Regions from separate parts of the Rossellomorea sp. NPDC071047 genome, predicted to be linked through region 2. Evidence: riboswitches for the same ligand, from Rfam matches in the RefSeq annotation. Region 2 holds a riboswitch; each other region holds the start of a gene.
What was found. Region 2 has a riboswitch for cobalamin ahead of ACQKFO_RS11615 (acyl-CoA thioesterase). Riboswitches for the same ligand answer to the same signal wherever they lie in the genome.

Region 1 (7,500 bases), on a different contig from region 2:
CCACGAAGGATAAGATTGAGTGGGGTTCTGTGAATCAACCAATCTCTTCAGAATCATTCGATAAACTATATACAAAAGTATTAGATTACTTAAAAGAAAAAGAAGAAGTATTTTCATTCAAAGGGTTTGCAGGTGCTGACCCTAAACATAGACTACCGATTCAAGTGATCAACGAATTCGCTTGGCATAATCTTTTCGCTCACCAATTATTCATTCGCCCTACTGGAGAAGAGCTTAAGGGTCATCAATCTGAATTCACCGTCGTGTCTGCCCCGAACTTCAAGGCAGATCCAGCAGAAGACGGAACTCACTCTGAAACATTTATCATTGTATCATTTGAAAGAAGAATTGTCTTAATTGGCGGAACGGAGTATGCAGGTGAAATGAAGAAATCGATCTTCTCTGTCATGAACTACGTGCTTCCAGAATCCGATATCCTTTCCATGCACTGTTCTTCAAATGTCGGACGTGAAGGAGATGTGGCATTGTTCTTCGGTTTATCCGGTACAGGAAAAACGACATTGTCTGCAGATTCAAACCGTCGTTTAATCGGTGATGACGAGCACGGATGGTCTCCGAACGGTGTATTCAATATCGAAGGCGGCTGCTACGCTAAATGTATTGGTCTGACACGTGAAAAGGAGCCGCAAATCTTTGATGCGATCCGTTTCGGTTCTGTCCTTGAAAATGTGGTTCTCGATGACAATTCACGCATCGCTGATTATGAGGATAACACTTTGACAGAAAATACTCGTGCTGCGTACCCTCTTCAAGCGATGGATAACATCGTTGAACCAAGTGTTGCAGGACATCCAAATACCATTGTATTCTTAACCGCAGATGCATTCGGGGTATTACCTCCAATCAGCAAACTGACGAAAGAACAAGCAATGTACCACTTCTTGAGCGGATACACATCGAAGCTTGCAGGTACTGAGCGCGGAATCACTTCTCCACAAGCCACATTCTCGACATGCTTTGGCTCACCATTCCTGCCACTCCCTGCAACTCGTTATGCAGAGATGCTTGGGAAGAAAATCGATGAGCACAATGCACAAGTATTCTTAGTGAACACTGGTTGGACAGGTGGAGAATACGGTGTTGGTAACCGCATGAAGTTATCTTACACCCGTGCTATGATTCAAGCAGCTCTTGAAGGGGAACTGACTCACGTTGAAACTGAAACGGACGACATCTTTGGTCTGAACATCCCTGTGCACGTTCCTGGTGTTCCTGACGAAGTGCTTCAACCAAAGAGAACCTGGTCCAATGAAGCAGCCTATGAAGTGAAGGCAAGAGAACTTGCCCACAAATTCAACGAAAACTTCAAGAAATTCTCAAATGTACCGTCTGAAATCGAACTTAAAGGCGGCCCGGCCGTTAAATAGTATAGATAACAAAAGGTCCGTCCCTCTATTCTGAGGGACGGACCTTTTGTATCGTTATAATCCTTTTTTACGGCCAGTGATTCTGTTAAATAAAAAGACAACAATGGCAATAACAAGTAATACATGGATGATGGCTCCCCCGATTTTAAAAATTAATCCGAGTAACCAAAGGACTAAAAGAATTCCAATAATGGTCCAAAGCATGAGTTTCCCTCCTAGTAACTGTGTTTGATGCTAAGATTCCCTATTTGGATGAATATAAAACTACACATGATATTTCACCTGAAATTTTTTTACCTATTCTTAACTTCTGTTAGTTCATCTGAATTTATACAAATGGGTCATTTGCATCCACAATAATCGAATTTTCCCTGAAATAACACTTTACTAAATATTTCTAATGATTATTTACAGAGGGGAAACAACCGCCGAAAACAGTATGTCTGCGATGATTGTCGCTGTCTGCACACATCCCGGGTATAAGAAAAAAGGATATGCGACCGATTGTATGTCGAAGCTATGTCGTGATGTATTAGAAGAAGGAAAAGAACTGTGCTTATTCTATGATAATCCTGAAGCAGGAAAAATCTATAAGCGAATCGGATTCAAGGATATTGGCTATTGGTCAATGTATAAATTTTAGGCATAAAAAAGTTGACTCCCAACAAAGAGTCAACTTTTTCATTATGCTGCTACTTTCCGATTCCCAATTAACCTCGCCTGAACCAATCGTTGTCTTACAGTGATTCCAATCCAGCTTGCCAGGAATGCTTTGATAAGTCCAACTACGATAAATGGATATACACCTGCTGCCATTGCCTGATTCCAGCTAAGATCGGCTACAAATTTCAGTTGAATGGTACCCAGGATCAATGTAATGATCATTCCAACTGTATTGGCAATCATCGCCATTGGAATGGTAAATTTGGTTTTCTCAAGAATGAAGCCTGTAAAGAAAGCCGCTGCGATAAAGCCGAATATATAGCCTCCCGTAGGCCCGACCAGTACCTGTGCACCTCCGCTGAATCCTGCAAACACAGGAACACCTACTGCTCCCAGGGCTGCATAGCATACCATGGCGAACGCCCCATATCGGCTTCCAAGAATCGTCGCTGTAATTCCTACTGCTAATGTTTGCCCACTGATTGGAACGAGTGGCAGTGGAATTTCGATTTGAGCGAAAATCCCCGTAATCGCAGCAAAAATGGCACAGTGAATGATCACCCTTAGTTTTTCTCCGTTCACTTTCAAATCCCCCTTGTGTATGTAAACTATGTATAACATTAAGTTAACACAATTCAAAGGATTTTGGGAAGCTTATTTTTTCTCCTTTCCTTTAACTGAGGGCATAGACATTGCAGATTTTTTCTTTTGCCTGCCATTCTAAAGCTGTTTTTAATGAAACCCTCCCTTGAGGGAACTCATCAATCCCCTTTTCACTCACCAAGTAAAGGATGGTGCGATTTGGGTGAAGTTCATTAAATACTTGAATGATTCTTCCTATGGCTATGTATGGCATTTTCTTTTCTCTCCTTATGAGCAGGACGCAATTTCTTAAAACTGCGCCCTGCGTTTTGAAAAGGTGGAACGTAATCAGCTGCACCCGATCATATTGTCAATTAACCTTCCTTTTTCATGAGCATCTCTTCACGCACTTGTTCCGCCGCTTCCACCATGGTTTTAAGCGCTAAGACAGTCTCATCGATTCCACGTGTTTTCAAACCACAATCCGGATTGACCCAGAATAAATGGGGATCCAGCACTTCAAGAGCCCGATGTATATTACGGATTAATTCTGCACGCTTCGGCACCCGGGGACTGTGTATGTCATATACCCCCAGACCAATCCCTTTGTCATACGTATTGTCTTCAAACACATGGATCAATTCCCCATGACTTCTTGATGTTTCAATCGAAATCACATCAGCATCCAGATCACTGATGGCATCTATAATATCTTCAAAATCCGAATAGCACATATGAGTATGGACCTGGGTTTGGTTCTGTACAGATGAAGTGGCCAATTTGAAAGCATATACGGCAGCCTTAAGATACTCCTCCCAATTTTCACGCTTTAAAGGAAGCCCTTCCCTAAGTGCCGGTTCATCGACTTGTATCATGCGAATCCCATTGGCTTCTAATTCTTCTATCTCTTTTTGGAGAGACAGCGCGATTTGATTAGCTACTTCATAACGTGAAACATCGTTCCGAACAAATGACCAGTTTAGAATCGTGATAGGACCCGTTAACATCCCTTTAACCGGTTTATCCGTTAATGATTGAGCATATACGGTTTCTCTAACGGTCATAGGTTCTTTAAAATTCACATCACCATATATGAGCGGTGGCTTCACACATCTGGAACCGTATGATTGTACCCAGCCATACTTCGTAAATTGGAAACCTTCTAATTTCTCACCAAAGAATTCAACCATATCCGTCCGTTCGAATTCACCATGTACAAACACATCAAGGCCGATTTGTTCCTGAATTTCAATCCAGCGTTTGATTTCTGCATGAATATATCGTTGATACTCCCCATTAGAAAGTTCTCCCTTCCTCCACTTCATCCTCTGCCTTCTCACTTCCGGGGTTTGAGGAAAACTGCCGATTGTAGTGGTTGGTAGAAAAGGTAATGAAAAGTACTTGGCCTGTTCCAGTTTACGAATATGGAAAGAATCCCTTCTCCCGACATTATTGGGATGCAATTCTTCAACCTCTTCCTGCACATGTCTATTCTTACGCAACGGGGATTCGTTTAAATTCTTAATCGCCGTTACACTTTGAGCGATATCATCTTCTATTGTTTCGGCTCCGTAACAAATGCCTTTTGTTAAAATAGTGATTTCATGCAATTTCTCATCAGCAAATGATAGCGCGTCAATGAGAGGTGCCTCAAGTGTTTCTTCATTCTGCAAGGTTACAGGTACATGTAGTAAACTGCATGATGGCTGTATGATCAAGCGCTCACTCGGAACATAGCCTGCAATGACCGATAGACGTGAATGGGTATCAGCAAGATTGCTTCTCCAAATATTCCTGCCATCAAGAATGCCTGCTGCCAAGATTTTATCCTTAGGGAATCCGAATTTTTTCAGCGCCGCCAGATTATCATTACGATCATGCACAAAATCCATCCCTATGCCATCTACCGGGAGTGTTAACACCTGCTGGTACCTTTCCAAACTATCATAATAGGTTTGAAGGATGATCTTTAACCCGGGGCAGGACTCCTTAAGAATTTGATAGACTTCTTTGAATTGATCCATCTCTTCATCCCTGATGGAGGTACACAAAATCGGTTCATCCATTTGTACCCACTCTACACCCTCTTCCTGTAATTCACGCAATACCTCAGCATAAAGGGGGACAAATCGATCAACAAGGGTTCTATAATCACCGGTTTCATACCCCTTAGACAATTTAACAAAAGTGAAAGGACCTAAGATAACCGGTTTCCCTTTTACCCCTGTTTTTTCTTTTGCCTCTCTAAAGAAATGAAGAGGACGATTTTCCACCAACCGGGGTACGAGCCCATCAAGTTCAGGCACGAGATAGTGATAGTTGGTGTTAAACCATTTTGTCATTTCTAATGCCACCGCGTCCTTCGCGCCTCTGGCCATTTCGAAATACGTTTCAAGAGAAACCTTACCCCCACTATAATGAAACCTCTCGGGAACCAAGCCGAACATGACGGCTGTATCAAGCACATGATCATATAAGCTGAAATCTCCAACCGGAACCAGATCAATCCCCTGATCTAATTGCTTCTTCAAATGGTTGACTCGAATTTCCTCCATTTGTTCTAAAAAGGAATCCTTTTCAATCTTCCCTGCCCAAAATTGTTCCAGCGTCTTTTTCCATTCACGCTTTTCACCGATCCTTGGATATCCTAAATTCGAACTGATCACCTTACTCATTCATTCCTCACTCCTTATTCTGATAGGATTGTCATCAACTAAAAAATCTCCCTTTCAAATGGAAAGAGAGATTCATACGTATATCTAACTAGAGTCGAGACAAACTGGTTTTCTCAACACGCATTCCTCACCCCTCTCTATATCCACGTAGAGCATAAGCGCATACAACAGGCAGGTCTCCTGACTTAGGTTCACAGCTTCTTATCCCTTCCCATTTCAACAGAAATAGTGGTTGAATGATAAGTCGCTCCCCATCACAGTGGCGGGACCGTGCCGGATTTTCACCGGTCTTCCCTTTTAGCTGAGCATGACTCAGCACCTATTGCATTTGTCTATTTAATTTTTCTTTCATAAAAACGAAAAGCCCTCTCTTGAGATAGAGAGGGCTTCATGTTTATGAAAATCCTCTCTTATTTTCCAAAGCCATTTGCTTTGCAGGAATTAGCACCTTTTCAACACATCTGTTGAATGGTTGCCGGGTTTCACAGGGCCAGTCCCTCCACCTCTCTCAATAAGAGTTACACATATTTATTTACTATTCCGAAATTTGTACTAATCGTAGCACGGTACATAAAAGCTGTCAAAAGAAATTTAATCAATAGCTTACACTTTTCTAATAATAGGTACTTTCTACATAATGACATTTGATGCAAGATCTGGTTACATCAGTTTCATAGAAGACATGCCTGCAGTTTTCCTGAATGCTCTTCACTTCTTTTTCGAGTTGGATGACTCTCTGATTGAGCTTTACGATATCATTCTTCAATTTGAGTACATGACAAAGAGGTTCATCGATAGATGTTTGATCCATTTTCCACAAACTCCTTCGATTTTTCTTCCAATCCTTTTTCTATTTCCATTTGAGCTTCATCAAAGCTTTTCTCCTTCATACCCCTTATATCATGTGATATTCTCATTGAACAAAATTTCGGTCCGCACATGGAACAAAAATGGGCCGTTTTTGCCCCTTCTGCAGGAAGTGTTTCATCATGATACTCCCTTGCACGTTCCGGGTCCAGGGATAAATTAAATTGGTCATTCCATCTAAATTCAAATCGAGCCTTAGAAACGGCATTATCTCTTACTTGTGCCCCTGGATGCCCTTTCGCTAAATCCGCTGCATGTGCTGCTATTTTATAAGCAATGACACCCTCTCTCACATCATCTTTATTCGGTAATCCCAGATGCTCTTTCGGTGTTACATAGCACAGCATGGCTGTTCCAAACCAACCGATCATGGCAGCCCCGATGGCGGAAGTAATGTGATCATACCCGGGTGCAATATCTGTCGTTAATGGCCCCAGGGTATAAAAAGGAGCTTCATGACAGATTTCCATTTGCTTATCGACATTCTCTTTAATCATGTGCATCGGTACATGACCAGGGCCTTCAATCATCACCTGTACATCATGCTTCCAAGCAATTTGGGTTAGCTCGCCTAATGTTTCAAGCTCGGCAAACTGTGCTTCATCATTCGCATCCGCAATTGATCCGGGCCTTAAACCATCTCCTAAGGAAACGGAGATATCATAGGCTTTTAAAATCTTACATATATCTTCAAAATGTGAATAAAGAAAGTTCTCTTTATGATGGGCAAGACACCATTGTGCCATGATTGAACCTCCACGGGAAACAATGCCTGTTGTACGATCAGCCGTCAGATGAATATACCGCAATAATACACCTGCATGGATGGTGAAATAGTCGACACCCTGCTCCGCCTGTTCAATCAATGTATCCCTGTACACATCCCATGTAAGATTCTCAGCAATTCCATTTACTTTTTCAAGTGCTTGATAGATCGGTACCGTACCAACAGGGACAGGGGAGTTCCGAATGACCCACTCCCTTGTTGTATGAATGTTCTTACCTGTTGATAAGTCCATTATGGTATCGGCACCCCAACGAGTTGCCCACGTCATTTTCTCCACTTCTTCTTCAACGGAAGATGATACGGCAGAGTTTCCGATATTCGCGTTTATTTTCACATGAAAGTGGCGACCGATGATCATCGGTTCACATTCAGGATGATTGATATTAGCAGGAATGATGGCCCTGCCACTTGCTACTTCTTCTCTTACAAATGAAGGATCAACATTTTCCCGGATAGCGATGAACTCCATTTCCGGTGTAATGATCCCTTTTTTCGCATAGTGCATTTGTGTCACATTGCGACCCATTTTTGCCCGCAT
Region 2 (12,354 bases):
TGTACAGATGATAAGCACCTGGATGACTTAATCGAGGAAGGCAGCATCGATCACAATATCCGCTTAGCAATCAAGGAAGGTCTCGATCCTCTATTGGCGATTAGCATCGCCTCTTTAAATGCTGCTGAATGTTATGGGTTACACAGTAAAGGGGCAATTGCACCTGGATACGATGCGGATTTTGTCTTATTGGATGATATTAAAACGATCTCTATATCAGAGGTGTACAAAGAAGGGAAACAAGTAGTTGCACATGGTCAGTTTCTCGGCAACTCAATCGTAAAACCGACGCCAAAACCATCTCTGACTTCAACTGTTCATATTCCTGAACTAACTGAAAAACATCTCCAAATTGAAATGGGCGTTACAGAAGAAGCACATATTATCGAAATCATCCCTAACCACCTTAGAACCCATAAACTGATTGAAAGGGTTCAAGTAGAAAATGGATTCTTTATCCCTTCTATTCAGCAAGATCAACTTAAAATGGCTGTCGTTGAAAGACATAATGGGACAGGAAATATTGGCTTGGGGATCGTAAAAGGCTTCGGATTGAAAAAAGGGGCCATCGCTACCACCATTGCTCATGATTCCCATAATATTGTCGCAACCGGTACAAATGATCGTGATATCCTGCAAGCGATTGAGGCGCTTTACGAAATGAATGGTGGCCTGGTGATGGTGAGCGACGGAAATGTCATCGCCTCTCTTCCATTACCAATTGCAGGGTTGATGTCGGATCAGGGATTTGAAGAAGTGGTATCAGGGCTCCGTGAGTTGAAGAATGCGTTTATAGAAATGGGCTTCTCCGGGGACTTTAATCCGTTTCTGACTCTCTCTTTTCTCACTTTGCCTGTGATCCCCGAGTTGAAGCTCACAGATTTAGGATTGTTTGATGTTATAGGTTCCCGGCATATTGAGGTTGGGGTAGAGTAAGAACTTCAAAGAAATCGATTTTTTATAACATTAAGAAAGGAGATGTCTCCACACACCCGAGACATCTCCTTCTCTTTATTTACTTAGACTCTCTTCTTTTATATCTGCTTCTTCCTTTTCGCTCGTCACAGCAACTTCCTTGTCAGCCGACTCTGAAATTGCTGGCTGATAAGGTCTTTCATGGGATCTGTTTGCATATGACTTCAGTAATTCACCTACATCGATACCAGTCATTTCGCGAAGTGGTTCCTGCATGTCAAGCATCGTTCTGGTGATGCTTTTCCCAAAGGAAGGGACTCCCTGGCCATTACCGGAATCAATGATTTTAACAGAGTCAATATTGTTAAGAGGCTGGGCAATTTTCTCTGCGAAAACTGGCAGCATTTCGATAAGTTTCTCTGTAATGATGACATCGCCATGTTTCTCCATTGCTTCCGCTAGCAGTTTACGGGATTCTGCTTCCGCTTTACCTCTTTCTCTGATAACATCAGCTTCGGCAGAACCTTCTTCTCTTCGGATCTTGGCTTTCGCTTCCCCGTCAATTTCAGCCTTGCGCGCTTCCGCTTCCGCTTTACGAGTGGTTTCGTAGTATTCGGCATCGGCTTTCGTTTTACGAACCTTTGATTCTTCTGCCTCAAGCTTAACGGCACGTTCACGTTCAAGGAATTGAAGGGTTAACTCTTCTTCTTTCACTTCCTTGGTAAGTTTGGCTTTTTCCAACTCATAGGACTGCTCGGACTTTGCTCTTGCCCGCTCTGTTTCTTCTTTGAAGGCTGCGTCTTTAATGTCCTTCTCTTTTTTCGATTGGGCAATGGTAATTTGACGCTTATATTCTTCCTCTTTCGCTTCTTGATCGGTTTGGGCCCGGTGAATACGGGTTTCACGCTCGGTGTTTGCTTCTGCAATTTCAGCTTGCTTGCGAACTTCGGCGATACGTGGACGACCAAGATTTTTTAAGTATCCATTTTCTTCGTCTGCATCTCTTATGTCAGTTAACCCGAGTGACGTAATTTTGAAGCCCATGAGATCCAGCTGTTTCTGGGCGATTTCTGATACGTCAGCGTTAAATTTTTCACGGTTGCTGTTAATGTCTTCAACTGTCATTTTTGAAAGAATCGCACGAAGATTACTTCCCAGTACCTCGATGATTTCATCTTCAATTTCCTTTTGATCCTTACCAAGGAACTGCTCGGCATAGTTCGCAATACCGTTTAATGTGTCGGCCACCTTCACCATCGCCACGGCGTCTGCAACGATCGGTACTCCGCCATTTGTGTATACTCTCGGTGTCGATAGCTTTAATTGGAAGGATGTAAGATTAACAGGTGTGGATGTTTGGAAACGTCTTAATCTGTACCCTCCACCTCTGATGATTTTCATGGAACGCCCTTCCTGGTCGGTGAAAATATTCGTTTCCTTTTCAGGATCCCCCAGTTTAGGTCCTGTAATGATCAGTGCCTGGTTGGATCTCGCTGTACGATAACGAAACCTCATCCAGAAATAATAGGCAATCCCTGCAATTGCAGCAATAACCAGTACAGGAATCAGGAACATGAAAAATCCGATGACACTTAATGATCCTAGCATTCTGACAACCCCTCTCGACATTTTGTTTAAACCAGCATGAAATCTGATTTAATTTTAAATAAAAGTGCTAGCTACAATACTATCTACGAAAGAATGTTAGAAAAGTTTCAATAATTTAGGTGAATATCCTAATTTTATATAAAAGGCTGTTTTCACAAAGTTTGTTGCTATTGTAGAGGAGAGAGTAATAGTTGATTTCCGCTACAGGATGCTCGCTTTCCGCGGGGCTGGCGGTGAGCCTCCTTCCGCTCCAATCAACTTTCTGAGCATGAATCCTTAACGGAAAACAATTAAAACAAGAATTTTAGCAAACAACCTCTTTTAAGATGATTCCCTTTTGATGATTCCCTTTTAAAGAAGAATTCTGTTTTTTAGTTAGATTGTTTTTTGGACACCTTGTAGCTCTGTCACGAAAATTCTCGTGAAGATGGTGAGGGGAACTGCGTAGACTCCTGCGGAAGTACGGTCGTGCCGAGACCCCGGAAGCGAAGCTGAGGAGGCTCGGCCGAACGCTAGCTGCAAGCGAAGCAGTTCCCCTCACCATCTAGCACACACTAATTGACAGAGCCTTGCAGAACTTATGTTAAAAACAACAATCTTTGCGAAAAGAGCCATATAAAAAAACCCGAACCTTTAAAGGTTCGAGCATACAATCTACAACAACCAGCCGTGTATGGCCCCTAACAGGGTAAATATGATGAGATGATCTCCAATCGCGATAAGAAACATCCGTTTTGTCATAAGACCAAATAAAGCATTTTTCAAGTAGACAATGGAAATAAGAATTCCCATGAGTACACCTGTCAAAGCTCCTTCGACTATACCATTGGAACCGGTGGCTTGAACGAAAACCCCAACAAGAAGTGAGCTGATAAATGCAACAATAACAGCCACTGCATATTTAATCGGTCCAGTACTATCCTGATCCTTCTTTCCTAGTAAAATAGAATAATAAATTCCGCCGTATACCATATACACCACAGCCCCCGCCAATATCGCGAGCAAATTCACATTTAATTCCATCTCTATTCCTCCATTAATTCGGCTCAATGGCTAAAGCGATCGCTTTAATGTTACATCCAATATCGAGTGTTCCTTGTAGACTGATCATTTCCACAAGCTCAACTGGATTCCCCAGGTATCTGTATCCGCTTTTCGGCAACCAATAGCTGTAAAGTTCAGAATAGCATTCGATTAACTTCCCTCTTTCCCGGTAGTCGACAGGTTCATCGAATTCATAAACCACATGCTTACTGCCTCGAAATAGATAGAGTTCCTCACCTTCCGCGTCCTCTTGATTTTCGACAGCCAAGCGACACTCAACCTACTTTTTTCAGGTGGGGTAATATAAGGGTTGCTCTTTGGCACTCCGAATATCAAAGGACTCTTCTCTATGAGGTTCCTGGCATTTCCCCATCTGTATAGATCTTGCCAGGCTTCTGGAATGCCTTCGATATATGACCCGATATAGAATCTATTGACGGTTGAACACTCTGGAAAATGAGCGATCTTCACTTTCGATAAATCCAGCCATTTAAACTCATTATAGGATTCTTCATCCTGGAATGCTTTGGCTTTTGTGCTGAAAAGTTTAGATTTCTTGCTATTAAGATATTCCCGCGGAAAACGCTCTAAATAGGCACCTTCCCGCCAGCTTTTGGGGCTCGCTTTAAAGTAAGCATTAAAAGAATAGGTGAAATAGGATAACGATGAAAAACCACATATGAACGCAATTTGTGTGATAGGAAGCTGTGGCTCGTAGATGAGCATATGCGCTGCATTTTCCAAGCGCATCCTTTTCACATAACCTGCCGGTGTTTCACCGATCAGCCCTTTAAACAACCTCTGAAAGTGATAAGGGGAATAGGTTGATACTTTGGCTAACTGTTCTAAGGATAAATCTTCGCTTAGATGTTGATCGATATATTCTACTACTTTATCGATTTGGTTTCTATGTATTTTGTCTTGTGGCATTTTTCAGACCTCACTACCTTTTTGAAAAGCACTTGTTTATAAATTTTACCATAATCCTTCTCCTCACTCACTAAGGGTTATGATAAAATAAAAGCGTTCACAATTTAATCATTGCTCATTGGTGAAGATGATCTTTAGCACATTTTCTTAAAAGGGAAGTTGGTGAAAGTCCAACGCGGTCCCGCCACTGTAAGGCTGAGAATTCGTATGGATCCACTGTTTCGAATCGAAATGGGAAGGAATGCGAAATCGCTGACGCTGAGCCAGGAGACCTGCCAAATGAGAAGAACACAGAAGTTCCTACGGGAGATAGGAGGGTGTTGCGCTAATGAGACGTCACAAGGGGAATCACAGTCCTCAGAACGTTTACCTGGAATAGCCGCATCTTCTTTTTTAAAAGGAGATGCTTTTTTGTTTCATACTACAAACTGGGAGATGAGAAAATGGAACAAGCTTATTCAGTCGAACGTTCACGAACCATACAAACAAAATTGGTGTTGCCACCCGACACCAATCATATGCAGACCATCTTTGGAGGAAAGGTTTTATCCTATATAGATGAGATTGCGGCCCTATCCGCCATGAAACATTCCAGTTCAGTCGTCGTCACGGCATCGATTGACTCCGTCGACTTCTTATCATCCGCCACGGTCGGCGATGCTCTAAGCCTTGAGGCATACGTCACTTCCACCGGCAGGACATCAATGGAAGTGTATGTAAAGGTGTACTCTACGAATCTCGTAACGAGTGTCAAAACTCTGACGACGGAATCATTCCTTACAATGGTCGCCGTTGATGAGGATGGAAAGCCGAAGCCGGTGCCAATGGTCATTCCTCAAACGGAAGAAGAAACGAGACTATTCAAAACGGCTCCTTTGCGAAAAGAGCATAGAAAGAATCGCGCGCTTATTTTATAAACAATCTCTGAGTCACTAACTAATATAACAATAACACTCAGAGTTTTCTAAGCTCTGAGTGTAACTTTGGAGATTATTATCCCGTGATCCTTTCTTCCGTTCCAGGAATCATCTATCTAGTTTATCGTTTTGTCGAAAGGATAGAAGTCCTGAATGAGCTGGATGCAGAATAGAGAAAATCAGTATAGTAAAGCAGATTCCATTGGATTTGGATGTTTTTGCCTTCAGACCTCCGTCTTGTCCCCCATCTATAGAACAAACAAAGATATTTCCCTATAATGATAAACAAACTGATCACTCGGGGTGTACTATGATCGAAGGTAAATTAATTAAATTTCATCGAGAAGATTCAGGATTGACTCAGGAACAGCTTGCTCAGGGTATCTGTTCCACCACACATCTTAGTAAAATTGAAAGAGGCATCACAGAGTATTCAAGTGAAATTACTGATTTACTCGCAAGGAAGCTTGGAATTAAAATGGATGTTGAACGTTCCCGTTATCATTCCTTACAGGCTAAGCTATCGGGATGGAACGATGCGATTATTATGATTCGGACCAATGACATCCATCAACTTAAAGGGGAAATTGAAAAGGAACCTTTAAGGTTTTTATCTGACTTCATCATTCAATACAACCTTTTCCTGGCAAGATATTATTTATTTTTGAACAAGCATGGAAAAGCCAAGGAAATCCTGGGTATGTTCGAAAATAAAAACTATTCTCTATCCCCTTTCGAACAAAATTTATTGCTTCATGTCAAAGGGATCTACTATCATTCAACAAGACAATTTAACACGTGCATAAATGTATTGAAACAGATTGACGATGAATATCCCAACTCCGAATATTATTTTCATTTGGCATTAGCCTATCATTCCATTCATTCAAACACCTTTGCCTATTATTATGGGCAAAAAGCTTTGCAATTTTTCCAGAAAACATTAAATATCCTTAGGGTTATCGATTCGGAAACGTTAATTTTAATCCAATTGAATGCCAAGGAACCCTTTGATATGGAAGAAACAAAACAACAGTACGATAAGCTCCTCAGAGTCTGTGAATCAGTCAATTCAAACGATCGGGCGCATAAGATACATAATAATCTTGGATTCGAATATTTTAGGAGAAAACGATATTCTGAATCAAAGACATCCTATGAAGAAGCATTAAATCTTATCAATGACGAAACGCCGGCATCACATTATTTAGTTACGCTCAGTGGATATATACTTGCTTGCATGAAAGGGAATCTACTATCTTCCCGGGAACTCAATCACTTAGCGACAAAAGGACTGAATATGGCCACTCAGCATCAGGATCCAAGCTATGTATTCTTTGAGATTTACTTACTTACCATTAATGAGGATGAAAAAGAACTATATGAGTATATTGAACGTACAGCTCTTCCCCACTTCAAAAAAACGGGGAGCCAGTTGATGTATCAGCATTATGAAAGACAACTATTTTTATATTATGTGAAAACCGGGCAAACAGAGAAAGGATTCAGACTTGCATCTGATAAGATGTCTAATGAAATAAGTTATTATGAATTAGAGTGACCCTCCTATTGAAATGATAAAAGGACTGTTGAGTCTTTTTATCATTTTTTCTTTTTTCACATCGATCGTTGGCATTGCTCACAACCCCCATTCGCCATCATTTTTTTACATCTTTTCTCCTGAAACACCATTCAAAATCAAACAAAAATCAATGAAACCAGACTAATTAATAGTCAAATGGTCCCTAAATAAACCCCCATACAAACATGATAAATATGTATTTACAATAATAATTGTACTAATCTTTTGAATAATCTAACCAAAACAAAACAGAAAAGAGGTAGAAATGATGAATGGATCTTCCATCACAAAGAAATCGGCTGTGATTGCACTATCCACTGGATTACTGTTATCCCCAGTGTCGAACTACTCCATGCCAACAGCTACAGCTGAGGATTGGAAAGCAGAAACAGTTTTATCTTCCTTGACTGAAACACAAAGACAAGCCTTGCATCAACTGGAGGTAAATAACGTAGAGGGTCTCCAAGGATTTCAGTCGGGAGAATTGGCATCTGACGAAGAGATCTCCGTTATCGTTCAATTTGAATCCAAACCTGGACATGTGCAAGTATTGGAAGCGGCAGTACAAGGTAAATCACTAAAGAAAGCAGACGCCAAAGCCCAAGTGGAGAAAGAACATAAGATATTTAAAGAAGATGTTGCGAAACATCTATCTTCTAGTCTTGTAAAAGGGAAAAAGAAAGAGCCGAAAATCAACCAAACCTATAAAGAAGCGTATAACGGTGTCGCCATGACCCTTCCAGCTAATCAGGTAGAACAACTGCTTAAATCCGAAGCTGTTAAAGCTGTGTTTAAAAATCAGGCCTTTACGGTCGATCCCGTTAAAGAAGACCATCCAAATGATGTTGAGAGAGAAATCACAACATCTGTTGAAAGCATCCCCTATTTAAATGTAGATGAACTACATAAGGAAGGAATAACAGGAGAGGGAATCAAAGTCGGTGTCATCGACACAGGTATTGACTATAACCATCCTGACCTTAAAGATGCTTACAAAGGTGGATATGACTTTGTTGACGATGATGCTGACCCAATGGAAGCAACGTATGAAGATTGGGAGAGTACGAGTGAACCGGAATTTAGTTATACTGGCAGTTCCTATTATACTTCTCATGGTACTCATGTATCCGGAACCATCGTAGGACAAAACGAGAATGATAGTGAAGTATCCGTAGAGGGAGTTGCCCCAGATGCAGATCTTTATGTGTATCGCGTCCTAGGTCCATACGGAAGTGGTTACACAGAAGACGTCCTTGCCGGAATTGAAAAATCTGTGCAGGATGGAATGGATGTCATCAACCTTTCATTGGGTGCCAGTGTCAATGATCCATATTATCCTACAAGTACAGCCCTTAACTACGCCGTATTAAACGGTGTGACAGCTGTTGTTTCAGCAGGGAATGCAGGACCAAATGACTTTACCCTCGGCTCTCCGGGTACAGCTGCTTTAGCGCTAACAGTGGGAGCAAGTGATGTTCCTGTCTCGCAAACCACTTTTACCGGTCAAACGTCAGATGGTTGGTCAGCGGAAATTGTGAGTATGGCAAGAGGATTCGCACATTCCTTTGCCAGTTTAGAAGATCGATCATTAGAGTTGGTAGATGTCGGCCTTGGTTATGAAGAAGACTATGAGAATAAAAATGTTGAAGGAAAGATTGCCTTTGTTCAGCGAGGAAATTTCGCACTCAATGACAAAGTGAAATTTGCTAAGGAACATGGTGCCAAAGCCGTGATCATGTATAACAATGCTGAAGGACATGTAGGATATAATCTTGGTGAATCAACAAATTTTGTCCCAACCTTCTCTATGTCAATGGCTGCCGGGGAAGAATTAAAAGCTGCGATCGCAAGTGGAGAATCAAACTTCACCTTTACAAACTTAGAAGAAAACGTGACTGAGGGTGACCATTTAGCGGACTTCAGTTCACGGGGCCCTGTTAATAAAAGCTATGATATGAAACCAGAAGTCGTAGCACCCGGAGTCAGCGTTCTGTCGACCTTCCCTTCCTATATGATCGATCCAGAAAAAACGGATGACTATCAGTATGCTTACTCTAGATTATCAGGTACCTCTATGGCTTCTCCTTTCACAGCGGGAATTGCAGCTTTACTGTTAGGTGAGAATCCTGATCTCGAGCCTGCTGATATTAAAACCATTCTCATGAACTCATCTGATCCTTTGAATGGCGATTACAGCGTATTTGAGGTTGGTGCAGGAAGAGTAGATCCGTATCAAGCCCTTCACAGTCAGACAAAGATCCAGATAAAAGATGAAACGTTGCTTCCTAGCGGGGAAGAACTGATTGCAATCGATAATCCAACTGGGGGATTGAGCTTTGGTAATCAGGTAGTGGCTGAAGGAGCTCACCTCCGCGTTCAAAAAAGCTTTGAAATCACCAATAATAGCGATGAAAAGAAAACCTTTGACATAACATTTGAAGAAAATATACAGGAAGGAACCCTAAGTCTCAAAGAAAATGGGGTTAACCTAACTTCTGGCAAGTCCATTAAGGTAAATGGTGGCAGCAAAAAGACTTCAAATCTCTTCCTGACGATGCCTAAAACCGCTGCGAAAGGGATTTACGAGGGATACCTAATCGTTACGAACCGTAATGATCATACAGAAAGCTACCGTGTGCCATTTAGTGTGAAGAGATCGGAGGAAGGTTTTAATACCCTTGAATTGCTATCCCCTACCTATGCTTCTCCACACTATACGCATGGTTATGATCCATTCCGCTATCCTTGGGCACTGGTTGAGTTCAACCTGAGTTCACCGATGGAAAGCATGGACGTGATCCTGCAGGATGGGGAAACAGGTGAAGATTTGGGATTGATCGGTACAATTGGTTTACAGGGGGCCCTGTTGGATAACGATTATCTATTAAGGGCTTTCCAGGGTGGCTATTTCGCATTTACAGGCGATAAGAAAAATCCGGTTTCAGAAGAAATGACCATCGCCAAACCTGGACACTATAAAATCAAATACGCGATGACAGATCCAAAAGGCAAAGTAAAAACAAAAACAGAGCATTTCTATATTGATATTGATGGTCCTACATTCAAGAGTTCCCTGGATGGTGATTCCCCGTTCCTTGAATATCAACCAGGCCAGGAAACGTATCCATTTGAGATTGAAATTACAGATCCACTTATTGAAGATATGCAAGCAGCAGGAGTCGACGCAGATCAATCCAAAAACTTTATGATTTATTATTGGAATTCACCGTTCCCTTCCTCTCCGCTTTATATGGATGAGAGCGGTAAGTTTGTCGAAGAAATTGCAATGAACGAGAACGTGGATGCCCTCAACTTTAGAATGAAGGGGTATGATATGGCCGGAAACAACACTCCTGAGAAGAACTATTTCTTCATTAAAGAAGGTACACCGAATGCCTACCTGCAAACCGATGTCGATACCGTTGTAACAGGTGAAACAGTAAAGGCAGCTTTAGTACTTGATAATGTTGAGGATGCTAAGGAAGCCACCTGGACATTCGAAGATTACTACGGAAAAAATCCGGAAGTGATCGATGCCAAACTATCCGGGGAATTTTCAGATAGAGCGTCCTTGACACTTGAAGGAAATCAAATCAAAGTGACGTTCAACGAACCTGTTCAAACATTTGATCATAGTACCATTGTTGATGTTCAAGTAAAGCTTCAAGATGAAGTGTTCACTAAACAAGACGTTCTGGACCCAACAGTAACCATTACTAATTCTAACAACGAAACAATGAACCTATTGCATGCTGGTGCAGGATTCACTGTAAATCCTGACTTTAATTCAATAAAGGGATTCATAAGCCCTGAAGGATTCGATAGCGGGAATGGCTACAATGCCAAGAAGGATTGGACAAAAGCAGGTGCAAACGTAGAATTCAAAAACTCAACCGGGGACGTCTTCATTCCATCCTCCATTACGGATAATGGTGAGTACTCCATCGGGAAACTTCCATTAAATAAAGACCCTTATGAGATAACGGTGACTCTTCCTGGTCACTTCTTAACTAAGAAGTATAATGAGAAAATCGGATATGAGTACAATGGGGAGCTTTATGGAAAATATCATAGAATGAGCAATATGAAACCCGTTGGAGGAGACGTCAACCAGGATAACGTCATCGACATTCAGGATGCCATCGCCATTCAGGATGCCTGGAATACAAATGATCGTGCTGCCGACATCAATTTCGATGAAGTGGTGGATGCGAACGATATGAAGTTTGTTCAAAAGAATTATTTATTACAGAATGAGCATGTCAAGGATGCCCCTGCTCCAGTTGAATCAGCCGACGGAAAAACGTTGGATTCGATTTTAGAGGAATTAGGACTGAACTAAAGATCATGCCAGAATTTATAGGAATGAACCCTCATTTCATCAGGGTTCATTCCTTTCTGCTTTGAATAATACTACAAATCACCCATCTTACATACAAATGAATGGATACCTTATATACTTCCGCTTGAAGGAGAGTGCTTCATGTATAAATATTATCAGCCTTATGATCGTAACCAGGGCATGAATGTTAATACTTCCTATACCACTTTGATTGATCCTTTCGTAGTCAGTAGGCTGCAGTCCGTTATGGGAAAAATGCTCATTGTGGAGACCACGAAAGACACGATTCGAGGCGACTTGATTGAGGTTCAACCAGATCATATTTCCCTAAAAGCTGGTGACTCTGTATTTTACGTAAGGATTCAACAGATCGTTTCCATTATGCCTGTGTAATCCATTTGCCCAATAGGCAACTTCGCGAATCTTGGGTTCAACTTCCCCTTCCCTCCGTCATATACTACCACTGAGAGGAGGTATGACAGAATGGATCGTTTTATTCTTTTGTTAGTAGCGGGTATTTTATCCGGGTTTGCATTGTTGAAAGTTCCTTTAGCAGGGACGTTTTTAGCAAGCATTGCCCCGGTAACGGACGTCATTGGCATATTGGCAATTCTCATATTCTCACTTTTCCTAATATATAAAGGCGTCATGGAAATACTCCGGAAGTAAAAATATTGACTCAGATTTTTTTCTGAGTCTTTTTTTATGCTTATTCTTCAAACCAGATGTTCAGAAATTTTTTATAGCCCTCATGATCGATTTCCTCTTTTGTCAGCTCTCCATCCTTCCAATGTGTAAAGGACGTATCGGTTAACGTTACATTCCCGTCATCAGTCCTTCTGGTCAGCAATGGATGCTTGTTAAAAGGGGAATCTGAATGTTTGGCAATAATCGTTTGAATGTCATTCAATAGAGTGACATCCTTTATGTGATCCCTTGAATCGAAAGCATATCCTGTTTTCCATCCCGAATGCTTATGCTTTAATTTCATTTCAAGAATATAATCTCCATGGGGA
Region 3 (4,774 bases), on a different contig from region 2:
ATTTCCCTCATTTCACCAATCGTATCCAATCCCTTACTCACTTCAGATTTTCCGCCTGATGTGAGAATTCGATCAACGTTTAAGCCTGAGTGGAATATTCCTTTACATAAGGCTACTGGATCATCTGACTGGTCGATAGCGCGGTGAAAAGTAATCGATTGACCCTTCGCACTTTGTACGATCTCTTTTAAAGCGTGGGAATCAAGCTTACCTCCATGTGATAATGCGCCAAAAACGATGCCACAGCCTCCCAGTTCAACTATAGTCCTAACTTGTTCGGCCATGGTATGCAATTCATCAGACTGATACGAGAAAGATGTACTATGTAATCGGATCATAATCTGAACAGGAATCGAAACAGTCTTTAATACTTTTTCTATCACATGAAAATCAGGAGTTAATCCTCCCTCATGTATGGCAGACACCAATTCAAGTCGATCTGCTCCGGATGCTTCTGCAACTTTGGCATCCTCCTCATTCAAGACTATGACTTCCAGTTTGCTCATGTTGAATTCTCCTAACGTAATGATGTTACGTATACTTTATCATAATGGCCTGAAGAGGGTAGAGCTTTAGATGAAAAAGACAATGATTCCCCATTCAAATCACTGTCTTCTCCAAACGAACATCCTACTCTATTCAGAAAACAATTCCGGATACACCGTTTCAGCTGTTAGCTCAACAGCTTCACCGATACGCGGTCCCGGTCTTGACATAATGTCTGAATCCAGGAAATGAACCTGATCATTTTTCACTGCATTTACATCCTTCCAGCTTTCCCGGGACTTGATTTCAGCTGTCGGCTCGTCGACATACCCCACTGTCGTCAAGATCATATTGGGATTCCGTTTAATGATTTCTTCTTCGCCTACTTTCACCCAGCCTTTTTGGTCTACAAAAATATTCTCCACCCCGGCCGTTTCCAGTATTTCCTGCTGAAACGTTTCTGCTCCTGCTGTATAAATATCAGGGGAGGGACTGATTTCAAAATATACTTGTTCTTTTTCCTTTAGCGTGCTCACTTTTTCTTTCACAACTGAAATCTGTTTCTTGATGCCATCCACCAATTCGTTCCCCTTCTTTTCTTCTCCCATTACCGTTGAAATTTGTTCAATATCCCCATAAACATCTTCAAAGGTTTGGGCAGATTGAATGACGAATACGTTTAATCCCGCCTCTTCAAGCTGCTTCACTCCGGCATCATCTCCAGTGGTATAAGCAATGACAACTTCAGGCTTTAGTGCAATGACCTCTTCAGCATTGACCGTCATGGAATCCGACACTCTTTTAATCTCCTTCGCTTCTTCAGGATAGTTGTCGAATTCAGTTGCCCCGATTACCTTATCTCCTGCTCCTATGGCAAAGAGAATCTCTGTGTTACTCGGCTGTAAGGAAATAACGGTTTCCGGCACTTTCTCAAAGCTAATCTCTTCTCCCCTGTCATCTGTCACAGTATAAGGCTCATCTTCATGCTTGACTTCCTTTGTGGATGTTACTTCTCCCCCATTGCTGCACCCTGCGAAAACAACCAGGATGGTTGATAATAGTAAACTGTTTAACCATGACTTTTTCATATTTCATCTTCCCCGCTTCTCTATTTTTTGTCTCTATACGATTTACTCACAAAAGGAATTTCTTCAATCCCTTCACATTTATTCACATAAACGGCCATAACAAACAGAACATTTGCCAGTAAATGGGCATATTTAAATAAAATGTTCTCCACTTTCATCTCAGTACTGACTTTATGTAAGGCACGGACGGACTTTTTTGCTTCACTGCGGCAGGTATGAAGCACGCATGCAGCTGTCGAGCCCTGTGGAAGGACAAAGGTTTGGATACGTTCCTCTACTTCCAACACATAACGATCGTACATTTGGCTCAATTTATTCAAGTCCTCTTCCTGGATGGCCGTCATTCCCCGCACCGAGCCGTTGAGATGGTACGCCATCTCAGCTAAATACAGTAAATCGTCATGCACTTTCGGTAAGTGCTCCGTCAATGATGACGCGAGTCCGATTTTAGTCGACAATGAATCGGTCCGGATCTCAAAATCTACCGTTGAAACAGATTCACGCATATAGGGATAACATAAGTATCGGAAATCCTTAGCCATATGTAAGTTCCTCCTTTCTGAATGATGTTTGTGAAGCACCTATCGTATCTTCCGGGAGGATAAATAAACACAAAAAAACCACCCAAGAATATTGGCCGGCAGTTGTCATCCATATGAAAAAGAGATGCTAAAAAGCCGCACCATCCCCTTAACTTCCGAAGAGCATAATACGATGGAAAAAAGGCAGGTATCCTGGCTCGTGCGTCAGCCTACTCTAAGAACCTTCCCATCTGAATGATCAAATAGTGGTTATCTTCTTATTTCGTCAGCACTTACAGTTGCGGAAACAGCTTCGGATTCACACCGAATTCCCTTTATGCTAAAGATCAGCACCTAATTTCTGCGTGGGTTTATTCACTTAAGGAACATTATACCACTTTATCCATTTCAAAGTTGATGAAGTTTTGGATAAAAAACAAACATGTTGGCGTACAAGCTTGAATACCTTTTGAGTATGTGAAGAAATGATAAGGAGGAAAAACATGAAGCGATTGGTTGTTTTGATATTATGCGTATTTTTATTAAGTGCATGTGGAGATAAGGAACCTGCATCCTATGAATTATGCGGATACGGGGATATGATGGTGGTGAACAATAAAGAATATGTGAAGGTCTCTGAGGAGAAGAAGCTGGTCCTGGATGAAAAACTCGGGGCTATTAAAGAAAAGATTGATAGTCAATATCACCCCGTAAATGATTTCACGGCAAATACACTGAAAAAAGGGACACCCATCTATAGCGTGAAAGATCACAGTAACTATTTGATCGCCCAGACTGAGGATAATCGCTATATTCTATATGAGGAAATCAAATAAAAGAAGGGCTGTAAGCAGATGTTTACAGCCCTTCTTTATTTAGTTCGTGGAATTCAAGGAAATCAACCGATACAGGATCGTCGTTTTTTTATCCGTCCACTCCATCTTTTCGATTCTGCCGTAACCACTGGGATCACTGTGCTTCGTTTTTCTTACATCTATCGGAATGTGCATAGGATAAAGGCGATATCCATCCTTTTGAAGCTCGAACAGGTTCTCTTCTTTCCTCACTTCTTTTCCTTTTGTCACAATCATCGTGTTTAATTCCAAGCCCATGCCCATTTCGCTTGACCTCGATCCTTTTTTATTTAATCATAACCACTGTCTATTGATTTTTCATCCATGTGCATAGCATGGAGACAATTTGTTGATTCTTTCGTGGTGGAAAATAATGCGTAAACTCTTTGAAGTATCGGGACGCAACAGATTTCTCCAACTCTTTCAGTCTTTTTTCTAATCTATATGCATGCTCCACTGAAACGTTCTGATCCTTTTCACCGTGAATGATCAATACGGGAGCTTCAAGGTTTTCTAATTCGTATAATGGGGTACGCCATTCGTATCGTTCCGGAACTTTATTGGGACTTCCCCCTATGACTCGTTTCATCATTCTCCTGAGATCCTTCCGTTCGTCATATGTCAAGAACATATCCGATACGCCTCCCCATGTAACAACGGAGGTGACATCCCTCTGCTCGATGCCTGTCATCAGCGCCATGACCCCACCACGGGAAAAACCAAACACATGGATCCGGTCATGGACCACCCTGTGATAGTGTTTAAGTAATTCAACACCCGAAATGGCGTCTTCACGATCATCCCCAGCAAAATCTTCATTTCCCTCTCCTCCAAGATTGCCTCGATAATAAGGAGCAAAAACAATGAACCCGTGAGAAGCAAATTGAGCGATTCTCGCAGGGCGGACCATGCCGACGCCTTTTATCCCGCCTCTCAAATAGAGAAAACCGTCATACTTCCCAACTCCTGCCGGTTCAGCCAATAATCCCTTCACCCGGAGGCCACCGGATAGATAGGTAATTTCATATAGTTCCACATGAGGATTAGGTGAAGGAAACAATGTTTTCTTCACGATCGTTCCGTTTTTCATATTCTCTTCCTTTCAAACCGTGCATTGGGTATTCACACATTTTTTGTACTCTACATAGGATATTTTAGCAAATCTCATCATCAAGAGAGAAGATACAAGACGCTGCCTTTATGACCATCCTACCCTTTTAATATGGAAAGATAAACAAGGCAAAGAGAGATGCACTCATCCCATTCTATCGATAAACGAGTTTCACAAAGCTAAAAGGAGGAATATTGAATGAAAAAATGGCTTCGCAGTGGCTTTGCCGTGTTGCTCATAAGCATGTTGTCAATCGGATTGACAGCATGTGGAGAAAAAGAAGAAGTCGTACAGAAAGTTCGTGTAGCAGAAGTGACCCGCTCGATTTTCTATGCTCCTGAATATGTCGCGATCGAAAAAGGATTCTTCAAAGAAGAGGGGCTCGACATTGAACTGACCACTACATGGGGTGGAGATAAGACAATGACCACCTTGCTATCGGGTGGTGCAGATGTCGCCCTGGTCGGTTCAGAAACCTCCATCTATGTTCATGCACAAGGTTCGGATGACCCCGTCATTAACTTTGCTCAATTAACCCAGACAGATGGAACATTTCTTGTTTCCCGTGAAAAAGCCGAGAACTTTGAATGGGATCAGCTAAAGGGGTCCACTTTCCTTGGTCAGCGTAAAGGAGGTATGCCGCAAATGGTCGGCGAATTCGTCCTGAAGCAGAATGGCATCGACCCGCAAAACGATTTAAACCTGATCCAGAAC

Region 1: linked by a shared signal. The riboswitch ahead of metE (5-methyltetrahydropteroyltriglutamate--homocysteine S-methyltransferase) and the one ahead of ACQKFO_RS11615 (acyl-CoA thioesterase) in region 2 are both predicted to bind cobalamin.
Region 3: linked by a shared signal. The riboswitch ahead of ACQKFO_RS20070 (hypothetical protein) and the one ahead of ACQKFO_RS11615 (acyl-CoA thioesterase) in region 2 are both predicted to bind cobalamin.

What each region holds. Positions count from the first base shown of each region.
Region 1 covers NZ_JBNNJT010000006.1:323,410-330,909, forward strand. The annotation lists gene pckA (phosphoenolpyruvate carboxykinase (ATP)) at 1-1,388, shown strand, start outside; gene ACQKFO_RS20025 (lmo0937 family membrane protein) at 1,443-1,592, opposite strand; partial or broken gene ACQKFO_RS20030 (GNAT family N-acetyltransferase) at 1,810-2,031, shown strand; gene ACQKFO_RS20035 (biotin transporter BioY) at 2,073-2,639, opposite strand; gene ACQKFO_RS20040 (hypothetical protein) at 2,725-2,907, opposite strand; gene metE (5-methyltetrahydropteroyltriglutamate--homocysteine S-methyltransferase) at 3,008-5,308, opposite strand; cobalamin riboswitch at 5,462-5,646, opposite strand; SAM riboswitch class I at 5,716-5,826, opposite strand; gene ACQKFO_RS20050 (hypothetical protein) at 5,922-6,119, opposite strand; gene thiC (phosphomethylpyrimidine synthase ThiC) at 6,097-7,500, opposite strand, start outside.
Region 2 covers NZ_JBNNJT010000002.1:739,800-752,153, reverse strand. The annotation lists gene ade (adenine deaminase) at 1-936, shown strand, start outside; gene ACQKFO_RS11635 (flotillin family protein) at 1,012-2,523, opposite strand; gene ACQKFO_RS11630 (DUF1761 domain-containing protein) at 3,178-3,546, opposite strand; gene ACQKFO_RS11625 (hypothetical protein) at 3,560-3,769, opposite strand; gene ACQKFO_RS11620 (helix-turn-helix domain-containing protein) at 3,718-4,497, opposite strand; cobalamin riboswitch at 4,601-4,791, shown strand; gene ACQKFO_RS11615 (acyl-CoA thioesterase) at 4,941-5,414, shown strand; gene ACQKFO_RS11610 (helix-turn-helix domain-containing protein) at 5,725-6,975, shown strand; gene ACQKFO_RS11605 (S8 family serine peptidase) at 7,262-11,338, shown strand; gene ACQKFO_RS11600 (YuzF family protein) at 11,480-11,731, shown strand; gene ACQKFO_RS11595 (hypothetical protein) at 11,822-12,007, shown strand; gene ACQKFO_RS11590 (arylamine N-acetyltransferase family protein) at 12,048-12,354, opposite strand, start outside.
Region 3 covers NZ_JBNNJT010000006.1:331,798-336,571, forward strand. The annotation lists gene ACQKFO_RS20060 (copper homeostasis protein CutC) at 1-506, opposite strand, end outside; gene ACQKFO_RS20065 (ABC transporter substrate-binding protein) at 636-1,574, opposite strand; gene ACQKFO_RS20070 (hypothetical protein) at 1,595-2,116, opposite strand; cobalamin riboswitch at 2,282-2,468, opposite strand; gene ACQKFO_RS20075 (hypothetical protein) at 2,599-2,931, shown strand; gene ACQKFO_RS20080 (DUF2584 domain-containing protein) at 2,971-3,213, opposite strand; gene ACQKFO_RS20085 (alpha/beta hydrolase family protein) at 3,257-4,039, opposite strand; partial or broken gene ACQKFO_RS20090 (ABC transporter substrate-binding protein) at 4,259-4,774, shown strand, end outside.